DNA from 3 places in the Halanaerobium sp. ST460_2HS_T2 genome. Region 2 is predicted to be linked to each of the others. Evidence: riboswitches for the same ligand, from Rfam matches in the RefSeq annotation. Region 2 holds a riboswitch; each other region holds the start of a gene.
What was found. Region 2 has a riboswitch for S-adenosylmethionine ahead of metF (methylenetetrahydrofolate reductase [NAD(P)H]). Riboswitches for the same ligand answer to the same signal wherever they lie in the genome.

Region 1 (3,280 bases), on a different contig from region 2:
CTTTTCCGATGCTGCTAGAGCCTGATCGAGATCATTTTTAATATCTGCAATATCTTCAATTCCAATTGATAATCTGATTAATTCCGGCGAAATTCCTGTTTTCTTTAAATCTTCATCACTTAACTGCTGATGTGTAGTACTAGCTGGATGAATTGCCAGAGATTTTGCATCTCCAACATTGGCAAGATGTAAAAATAGTTCAAGCTGATTGATAAACTTCTCTGCTGCTTCTTTGCCACCTTTGATGCCAAATGCTACCATACCACCACTACCATTTTCTAAGTATTTTTTAGCATTATGATGTGTGTCATGACTTTCAAGCCCGGGATAACTAACCCAGTCAACTCTATTGTCAGCTGCTAAAAATTCTGCCACTGCCTGTGCATTTTGGGAATGACGCTCCATTCTTAAGCCTAATGTTTCCAGACCAGTAATTGTCAAAAAAGAATTGAAAGGACTGGGAGCACTGCCTAAATCTCTTAAAAGCTGTACTCTGGCTTTAATGATAAAAGCCGCTTCTCCAAATTCCTCCTGAAACTTAACTCCATGATAACTTGGATCCGGTTCCACCAACCCAGGAAATCTCCCTGTATCCCAGTCAAAATTACCACTATCAACAATAACACCACCAATAGAATTCCCATGACCGGCTATGTATTTAGTGGTCGAATGGATCACTATATCTGCTCCATATTCAAAGGGACGGCAGAGATAGGGGGAAGCAAAAGTATTATCAACTATCAACGGTACTCCTGCTTCGTGGGCAATTTCAGCAAGTCTCTCAAAATCAGGTACTGTTAGAGATGGGTTACCAATTGTTTCAACATAAAGAGCCTTTGTCTGTTCATTAATCTCCTTTTTGAAAGTTTCGGGGTCCTCAGAATCAACAAAAGAAACATCTATGCCCATATTCTTAAAGGTATGTTTAAAGAGATTATGGGTTCCGCCATAAATCGAACTGCCGCTGACAATATGATCTCCATTATTACAAATAGTTAAAAGGGCAATAACCTCTGCTGCCTGTCCTGAGGAAACTGCCAGAGCTCCTACTCCACCTTCTAGAGCAGCAATTCTTTTTTCCAGTACAGAATTAGTCGGATTTTGAATTCGAGTGTAAATATCACCGGCCTCTTTTAAAGCAAATAAATCTGCTGCATGGTCTGTGTCATCAAAAGTATAGGATGTTGTCTGATAAATTGGAACTGCTGCTGACTTTTTGTTCTGATCTGCCTCATAACCTGCATGTAATGCTAAAGTATCAAATTTGAATTTCATTTAATTTCCTCCTCTAATTTTCTCTTCTCTAATTAACAATAAATTTGAGTGATCACTCTACTTGCAGCCTGTAAATAAGTCTGTAAAAAATAAAAATCCCACTACCTAAAAGTAGGAGTGGGTAATTTACTTACTCCTTATCTCTCAGGAATCTTCCTGCTGGAATTAGCACCGGGCAGTAGCTAACTGCTGGTTGCCGGGTTTCAAAGGGCCAGTCCCTCCACCTCTCGCGATAAGTTTTATTGTTTTTTATAACTTTAACATAGATAAGTAATTCTGTCAAGAAATATTCTTTCTTTTGTTTTATTTAATACTAATCGGTAATTTCCCGCGGGCACTGATTTCTCCTTTTATCAAATCAACAGCAGCTTTCTGGCTGGCCGGACTGTAATCATAGGTTGTAATAAATGCCTGAGTTTGATTCAGATATTTATAATCATAGGGGTTACGAAGAGCAAGAACTAAAACATCATATTTTACAGCTAATTTTTCTGCAATTCTGGCCTGGTCTCTGTTTACTGCAGCATTATAGGTGCAGACAATAACTAAATCACTGTCAATTATTTTATTATTATTAACAGTAATCGTTTGTCCCTCTTGTAAAGTTATATTTTCTACCTTATTTAATTCTTCCTGTAAATATTTAAAAAACAAATTTCTTTTTTTATCGTCATCTTCAGCTAAAGAAACTCGCCCCATTTCAAAGTCAATTACACTGATCTTTTTTGATTCAATATTTTTTAGAGGCAGAACTCCTTCATTTTTAACCACTGTTACTGCATTTTCTGCAATTTCTCTGGCAATTTTTTGATGAGCTGCAAAATTAATTTTATTTTCATCTGCTTCTTTAAGCTCTGCCAGACTGATTCTCTTACCCTTTAGGCTTAAAATTCTCTTTAAAGACTGATTTATTCTCTCTTCGCTAATTCTTCCGTTTTTTACTGCTTTAATCACAGCATTAATTGCCTTTTTTTGTTTTTGGTAACTGTGAGATACTAAAACAGTATCACTCCCAGCTTCTATTGTTTTGACAGCTCCTTCTACAGTACCAAAAGTATTGACTATTGCATTCATTTCCATACAATCAGTAATAATTAAACCTTTAAAATTAAGTTCTTCCCTCAATAAATCAGTTAAAACAGCCTTAGAAAGAGTTGCCGGTATTCCTTTCTCCTTTTCGATTGTCGGAAAATATATATGGGCTGTCATTATACTGTCTACCCCGGCCTCAATTGCCTTTTTAAAAGGATAAAGCTCTACCCCTTCCAGACGACTGCGGGAATGTCTGATTACAGGTAAATCCAGATGAGAATCAACTGCTGTATCTCCATGGCCTGGAAAATGTTTAGCTGTTGCAATAACTCCTTTTGACTGCAGCCCTTTAATATAGGAAGTTCCCAGTTCAGCAACTAATTTAGGATCTTCTCCAAACGAACGAACTCCGATCACTGGATTATCAGGATTATTGTTCACATCAAGATCAGGAGCCAGGTTAACATTAATCCCTAAATTTTTTAGCTCATCACCTACAGCTTCGCCAGCTAAATAAGCAAATTCTTTATTATTAGCAGCACCAAGAGCCATATTCCCGGGGAAATGCGTGGCTCCTTTTAATCTAGTAACTGTACCACCTTCCTGATCTGCCGAAATAAAAAGCGGCAGCTTTGCCCCGGAGTTTACTGCCAGTTCCTGCAGCTGATTTGAAAGTTCTGCAGTCTGAGCTGGGTTCTCTATATTTCTGCTGAAATAAATCACTCCACCAATATGATAATTTTCAATCATATCTTTTATTTCTGAATCAACCTGCGGTCCTGAAAATCCTATCTGAAAAAGCTGTCCCACCTTTTCTTCCAGAGACATCTCTGCAATTTTAGAATTCATTAAAAAATCTCCTCCTAATTTTAAGAAATTAAAAATATCGAATTCCTGTTCCTGACTTACTGCTGAAGTAGTAAGAGATGAAAATAATATTATAAATAATAAAATTGTTGATAAAATAATTTTA
Region 2 (3,280 bases):
CTGCTGATAGAGATCATATGCTTCATCAAAAGTTAAACTGCCCATTGGTTCCAGGAGTTCTCCCAGAGGTCCCATATCTAAAGCTACTGCAGCGTCAACACCTAACTCAATTACTGCCTGCCTGGCATTTTCCACTCCAGCTGTAATTATTTCTTCAACTGAATACTTAATTTCTTGCATTTTTAAAGCATTTGCTCCAAAGGTATTGGTAGTTATAATTTCAGCACCAGCCTTAAGATAACTTTTATGAATATCAATAATTTCTTTGCTATTTTCAATATTTAATTTTTCTGGAACATCGCCAGCCTTTAACCCCCGCTGCTGAAGTACTGTACCCATTGCCCCATCAAATAAAATTATTTCTTTACCCAATTTAGCCTTTAGCTCCACAGTAAATCCCCTTTCTTCTAAGCTCACAATCTTCATACAGAAGACAATTTTTACAGTGCCTTTTTTCAAATTCTAAGTCCCCATCTTTCGAATTTTCTATTTTCTGCTCCTGCTTAATTGAATGTTCTTCTGCAGCTGTTTTCTTGTCTATAACCCCAATAATTGCAGTTACAGATTTAGTCGGAAGCAGCATATTATAGCTGGAAGCAGTTAAGCCAATTTTTTTTGGTGCCTTCAAAATCCTTAGAAATTCTTTTTGAATATCTATACCGAGATCACCATATCCAGGACTATAGCGAAATGTTATATCGTCATTCCCTTCTTTTAGTGCTTTCTCTTTAATTTCAGCTTCCACCCGGTCACAACCCTCTTCAATCGCTGTAGTGGCACAGGCGTCAAAAATCATTGACTTAGTTACAGAAATTTTCTCATAAAAGGAAATCTTTTTATCTACCTGAGCTCCAAGTGTGGCTGCCATTAGATAAATTTCCGCTGAATTTTGGAGATGTTTTTTAATACTTCTACCTTTTAAAGTTAAAGTAGTATTTTTTATTTTCACACCCTCTTTTGTATGTTCAATCGGAAATTTATGATATAGATAACGAAAATTAATCAACTCTTTTATTTCTGAAATTGATTCAGCAAGCAGACGATTTATATTCTTATCTTCTATATCTTTAGCAGTCTGTAAGTATCTTAAAACTTCTTTTCTGTCAATTTTAAATTCCATTTTAACCAACCTTTTTACCATTAATGTGGGTTATTAAAGAACCAACGGCTTCTTTTATTCTACGAGCCACATAAGGGTTGTTCATAGTATAAAGATGGATTCCATCTACTTCACTGGAAATCAAATCAACTATCTGTTCAACTGCATATGCTATTCCAGCATCTCTTAAAGCCTCAGGATTATCTTCATATTTATCTAAAATCTTCTGAAATTTATCCGGAAAATAAGCATCAGATAATTCTATAATTCTTCCAACCTGCTTTTTATTTATTACCGGCATTATTCCTGCTTCAATTGGTACATTTATCCCTTTCTCCTCTACTTTATCCCTGAATTTATAAAAAAGAGAATTATCAAAAAACATCTGTGAGATTAAATAATCCACTCCATAATCTACCTTCTGTTTTAAATACTCAATATCCTGATCCAGACTCTCTGTTTCTAAATGGCCTTCTGGATAACAGGCAGCTGCAATTCCAAAATTAGTCTGTTGTTTGATATGCTCAACCAGCTGATAAGCATAATTATAATCTCCTAATGGGTCACCATCAACAGGTTTATCCCCCCGCAAAGCCAACACATTATCAATATTCTTTGCTTTGAGTCTGGCCAGTATTTTATTTAAAGTCCGCTGATCAGAGTTAATACATGTCAAATGAGCCAGTGCTTCTACCTTATATTTTTCTTTAATAATTGAAGATAGTTCACAGGTTCGATTTTTGTGAACTCCACCTCCAGCCCCATAGGTCACACTTATATAATCAGGGTCAATATCTTTCAGCTCCTCTAAAGTTTGATAGATATTTTCAATTGGCACATCTGCTCTGGGAGGAAATACCTCCAGAGAAAATACCACTTCTTTTTCGTCAAAAATACTTTTAATTTTCATTTTAACCTCCTCATACTGCTCTACTACTTTTAAAAGTTATTTACTTATAAGCTCTAATCAAATTACTCTCTGCTTAATTATTAAAAGCTTCTAAAATTTTATGTTTAAAAAATAACATAAAAAAGAAAAAATCCACTTCTTAAGTAGAAGTGGGCTTCACAACTACTTATCTTTCAGGCTTAACCTGCTGGATTTAGCACCGGGCAGTATAACTGCTGGTTGCCGGGTTTCTCAGGGCCAGATCCCTCCACCACTCTCGATAAGACAATTTTCTATTTTTAATTACTTTACCATATTAAAAGATTTGTGTCAAGTAAATTCCAGGTTTAAGCCCTACAGTCTTCAGACTCACATTCTTCATTTTCATACTCAATTTCAACTGTAACATGATCAATTCCTTCTTCAGCAAGCAGTTTTTTAACTTTTGTTTTTAATTCAATAATGTCGTCTCTTTTTATCTGATCTTTGACAATTAGATGTGTACTCAAGAAATTTTTCTCACCCTCTAATGTCCAGACATGAGTATGATGAACAGCAAGAGCATTGCTCTGTTCAACAATTTTATGTTGTAAATTTTCAATATTAATGTCATCTGGAACCCCCTGTAGAAATATAGCTAAAACTCTTTTCAACTTTGATATAACATTATATAAAATGTAAATATTAATTAATAAAGATAAAAGAGGATCCAAAATAGGAACACTTTTAAAAATCAGAATTATACTAACAATAAAAATTGCTGTCCAACCAAGTAAATCTTCCATCAGATGCCAGCTAACCACCTCTTTATTTAAAGAACTGCCCCCTCGCAATTTTAAAACAGATATTCCATTGATTATTATCCCAAAAATAGATAAAAATAACATTCCCTCAGGATGAACAGTTTGAGGATTAAAAAGTCTTGGAACCACTTCAGATAATATAAAAAACGATCCTAAAATTAAAACTATACTGTTAATTAAAGCTCCCAGCAGAGAAAAACGAGCATAACCATAACTAAAATCATCATCTGCTTTTTTTTGCGAAAAGTTCTCCAAATACCAGGAAACTGCCAGAGAAATTGAATCTCCAAGGTCATGTAAGGCATCAGACAAAATTGCCATACTATTTGTTAACAAACCACCAATAATTTCAATAATTGAAAATGATAAATTTAAGAAAAAGGCAAATTTAATATTTTCAACTGCAGAATGATCGTGTTCATGATGGTGCTCACTCATCAGAATCACAAATATTAATCATATTTTCTCCCCCTGTATAGTTGTATTTAT
Region 3 (3,280 bases), on a different contig from region 2:
AAAAAATTTTAATGTTAATCTTACTTTTCTATCTCCTAATAATTTTAAATTAGAATCATTGGAAAAATCATAAAATACTGCTTCAAAATCAGGAAGATACCTATTTAAATCATATTTCTCTATTATATTCTGATCAAAATAATCAGCAAAATTTTTTATTACAAGTCTTCCATTACCTCCATGGTAAAATAAAATTGGAATTATAAAAGATAAATTTTTAACTCCTTTACTTCGTTTTTCGCGCATCCAGATTTTAGCTAAATAATTAAATATCTGCATTACCGACCATCTGTCATTATAACTTTTGTGCTCAAAAAGAAAATAAACTCCATATTTTTTATCATCTAGATTTGATTTAAACAGTAAATCAGAATAATAACTGCTCTTTCCAGCATAAGAAACCGGTCTGGGATCAAGTTCACTGAAATCAACAAATTCTCTCAAGTTTTGCGGAAGATAACTCTGCAGAAAATTCCTTGTGATATCTAATCTGCCAAAGGTCTTCTTAAAGAAATCATCATGAGGTGTATTTGATTTTTCAGGCACGGCAATTTTCCCTTCTAAATATATTTTACCATAACTTAAAGCTTAAGTTCAATGATAATATAAATATTATACCATTATTTGTAAATTGTAGCAAATATAATATTTTATTTAGCTTTTCTTTTTTCTCTTTTCTTTTTGGCTGCCTCTCTCATATTTCTAAAATAAATACCTGCTCCACCAATTTCAGATGTCATCTGTCCATCAATAATATAATCAATTTTATCTTTGATTTCTTTTATTGAACTATCAAGTTCTTCAGCTTTTAAATTATAGAGTTCATTCTTAATTCTTTTTATATCATTTTTTAATTCTTCAACAGGAGCTTTAACTAAAAATTTCTTACCATTTAATAATTTAACTACTTTCATTTCAACTTCTATCAATTTTAATTCTACTTCAAATAACTTCAGTTCTTTATATTCCTTCTCCAATTCAGCAATGTCTTTCTGTAGTTCTAATAACATTTAATCATCTCCTAATATTATTTTTTAATATTAGAGAGGTAGACCCGGCTGAAAGTTATCCTAGATGCTCAGCCTTAATTTCTTCAATCTCTTCCTGCAGCATTTGATCAATTTTTGTGCTGTGATTTTCTCTTTTCTGCTTAACTAATTTTTCAAGCTTTTGATGCCACTCTTCTTCTGCATGAGGACAGAGAAACTGATCAAATCTTGTCTTCTTTTTAGCCATGGCTGAGCCAAAATCTTTATAGCCTAAAGTATTTCTTTTTACTTCACATTTACTGTCACAGACATTAAAGTACATTTCTTCTTTTTCACCTGGAGCAGTATTAAAAACTGTCAGACCAGTAGTATATGTCATAGTTTAAACCTCCTTTTTTAAACATTAAAAAAACTCTTCTCAATAAGAGAAGAGCTCATAAATAATCATCAGCATCTTTTCTTATCTTTCAGCACAACTGCTGCGAAAATTAGCACCTTCTCTGACGGGGGTTGCTGGGTTTCACCGGGTCCGTTCCCTCCACCACTCTTAATAAGATTAGATTTATTAAATTGTAATTATAGATTAACACAGAAGTTAATGAATAACAAAATATACTTAGATAATTTTTCCTGCAGGATTCTATTTAGATACAACTAATATTATAAATATCAGTTAATTAAAGATAAATAGGAAAAGGAGTTTTTAAAGTGAAATGCTTAATTTTATATTTTTCCCAAACAAATTCTACCAGAAAAGTCGCTGAAGCTATCGGCGAGGAACTGGCTGCCCATGAATGGTATCTAAAATTAAAAAATATTAAAGATGAGAAGGTTGATCATTTAGAAGAATATGATCTAATTGGATTTGGCAGCCCTGTTTATTATTTTAGACTGCCTTTTATAGTAGAAGATTATCTGAAGTCTCTGCCAGACTTAAATAATAAAGCTGTATTTTCTTTTATTAGTTATGGCAGCTATTATTTTAATGTGCCTTTTCAGATAAGAAAAATACTCAAAGAAAAAAATACAGTTAATCTGGGTTTCTATGCTGCCAGGGGTGAAGATAAATATTTGGGATATTTAAAAGAAGGAGTTCTCTTATCAGAAAGCCGCCCAAACAAAGATGATATCAGTCAGGCTAAAGAATTTACCCGCTACTTAATAGAATCTTTTCAGCAAAATACAGCTTCAGAAAATAATTATAGTTATAAAAGCAAAAATAAAAAGAATCTAATTTACAATATTGAATCTTTATTAACAAAAAGATGGCTTATAGATAAAATCTACACCAGACTCTTTTTCAGTAAAAAAAGCTGTACAGGTTGTGGTAAATGTGTCAAAGAATGTCCTCAAAATAACATTATTTTAAACAGCAAAAAAAGACCCCAATGGGGAAAAAGCTGTGAATTATGCTTTAATTGTGAGATGATATGCCCGGTACAGGCAATATACTCTTCAGCAGATATGAAAATATTTGATCCCGTTTTTAAATATAATGTTAGACAAGCTATAAATGATAATGAGATTAATTATACTGAAATTGACTATAAAAAAGGTGAAATTATAAAAAAATAGTCTTTAGTGTTCTAGCCCTCATAATAAACAAGCTGCTTTTTCAGCCTCCTGATTCCTCCTCTGGGATTCTCTACATCACCTTCATAGCGGGGTATAATATGCTGATGAAGATGCATCACCGTCTGCCCACCGGCATAATTGACATTAAAACCAATTCTGTTGTAGTATTTTAGTTTTCTCAGTTCTACTATATCCTTAAAGTGATCAGTTAGCTCATCGCATCTACTTCAAAGCCAGTTCAATCGCTTTTAAATAAGCTTTACTGCTTACAGTTGCCTCGGAGATGACATCTACATTTACTTTCTGTTCATCTATAACTCTGGCCAGAATTTTGTCTACTACCTCGGGCTGCGAGAATAAAAGATCATCAACTATTTCTATATCTGTAATCCTGTGGTCTTTAATAGTAACTTTAACCGTATTTGTCCATCTACCACCCTCATAGGTGCCGGTGTAAGTCCCATCAGTCAGAGCTGAAAGGTCAACCTCATTAATTGGCACCCGACTGCCTGAATCAAGACCGCGGCTCAGATAGAAAAGCCCACCTCCAGCAAGGAAAATTATAATTATCACTAGCAATAAAATTACTTTCCAGAATGTTTTCATTAGCCTTCACCTCGCTGCAGTTTTTCTGCAAATTCTTTAATATTTTCATCCTTAATCTCAGATTTGTTTTCCTTGACTTTGGCCAGTTTTTTTACCATAAATCTGGAAAC

Region 1: it holds a riboswitch for S-adenosylmethionine, as region 2 does, so the genes downstream of both, DFR80_RS03610 (O-acetylhomoserine aminocarboxypropyltransferase/cysteine synthase family protein) here and metF (methylenetetrahydrofolate reductase [NAD(P)H]) in region 2, are expected to answer to the same signal.
Region 3: it holds a riboswitch for S-adenosylmethionine, as region 2 does, so the genes downstream of both, DFR80_RS13485 (hypothetical protein) here and metF (methylenetetrahydrofolate reductase [NAD(P)H]) in region 2, are expected to answer to the same signal.

Annotation. Positions count from the first base shown of each region.
Region 1 covers NZ_QPJF01000005.1:63,533-66,812, forward strand. The annotation lists gene DFR80_RS03610 (O-acetylhomoserine aminocarboxypropyltransferase/cysteine synthase family protein) at 1-1,275, opposite strand, end outside; SAM riboswitch class I at 1,410-1,514, opposite strand; gene nagZ (beta-N-acetylhexosaminidase) at 1,579-3,280, opposite strand, start outside.
Region 2 covers NZ_QPJF01000011.1:44,691-47,970, forward strand. The annotation lists gene DFR80_RS06730 (homocysteine S-methyltransferase family protein) at 1-390, opposite strand, end outside; gene DFR80_RS06735 (Vitamin B12 dependent methionine synthase activation subunit) at 374-1,120, opposite strand; gene metF (methylenetetrahydrofolate reductase [NAD(P)H]) at 1,122-2,009, opposite strand; SAM riboswitch class I at 2,173-2,275, opposite strand; gene DFR80_RS06745 (cation diffusion facilitator family transporter) at 2,336-3,229, opposite strand.
Region 3 covers NZ_QPJF01000035.1:5,443-8,722, forward strand. The annotation lists gene DFR80_RS13475 (Rpn family recombination-promoting nuclease/putative transposase) at 1-546, opposite strand, end outside; gene DFR80_RS13480 (hypothetical protein) at 651-1,010, opposite strand; gene DFR80_RS13485 (hypothetical protein) at 1,066-1,368, opposite strand; SAM riboswitch class I at 1,447-1,546, opposite strand; gene DFR80_RS13490 (EFR1 family ferrodoxin) at 1,698-2,564, shown strand; partial or broken gene DFR80_RS15490 (HIT family protein) at 2,576-2,758, opposite strand; gene DFR80_RS13500 (FMN-binding protein) at 2,787-3,170, opposite strand; gene DFR80_RS13505 (flavodoxin domain-containing protein) at 3,170-3,280, opposite strand, start outside.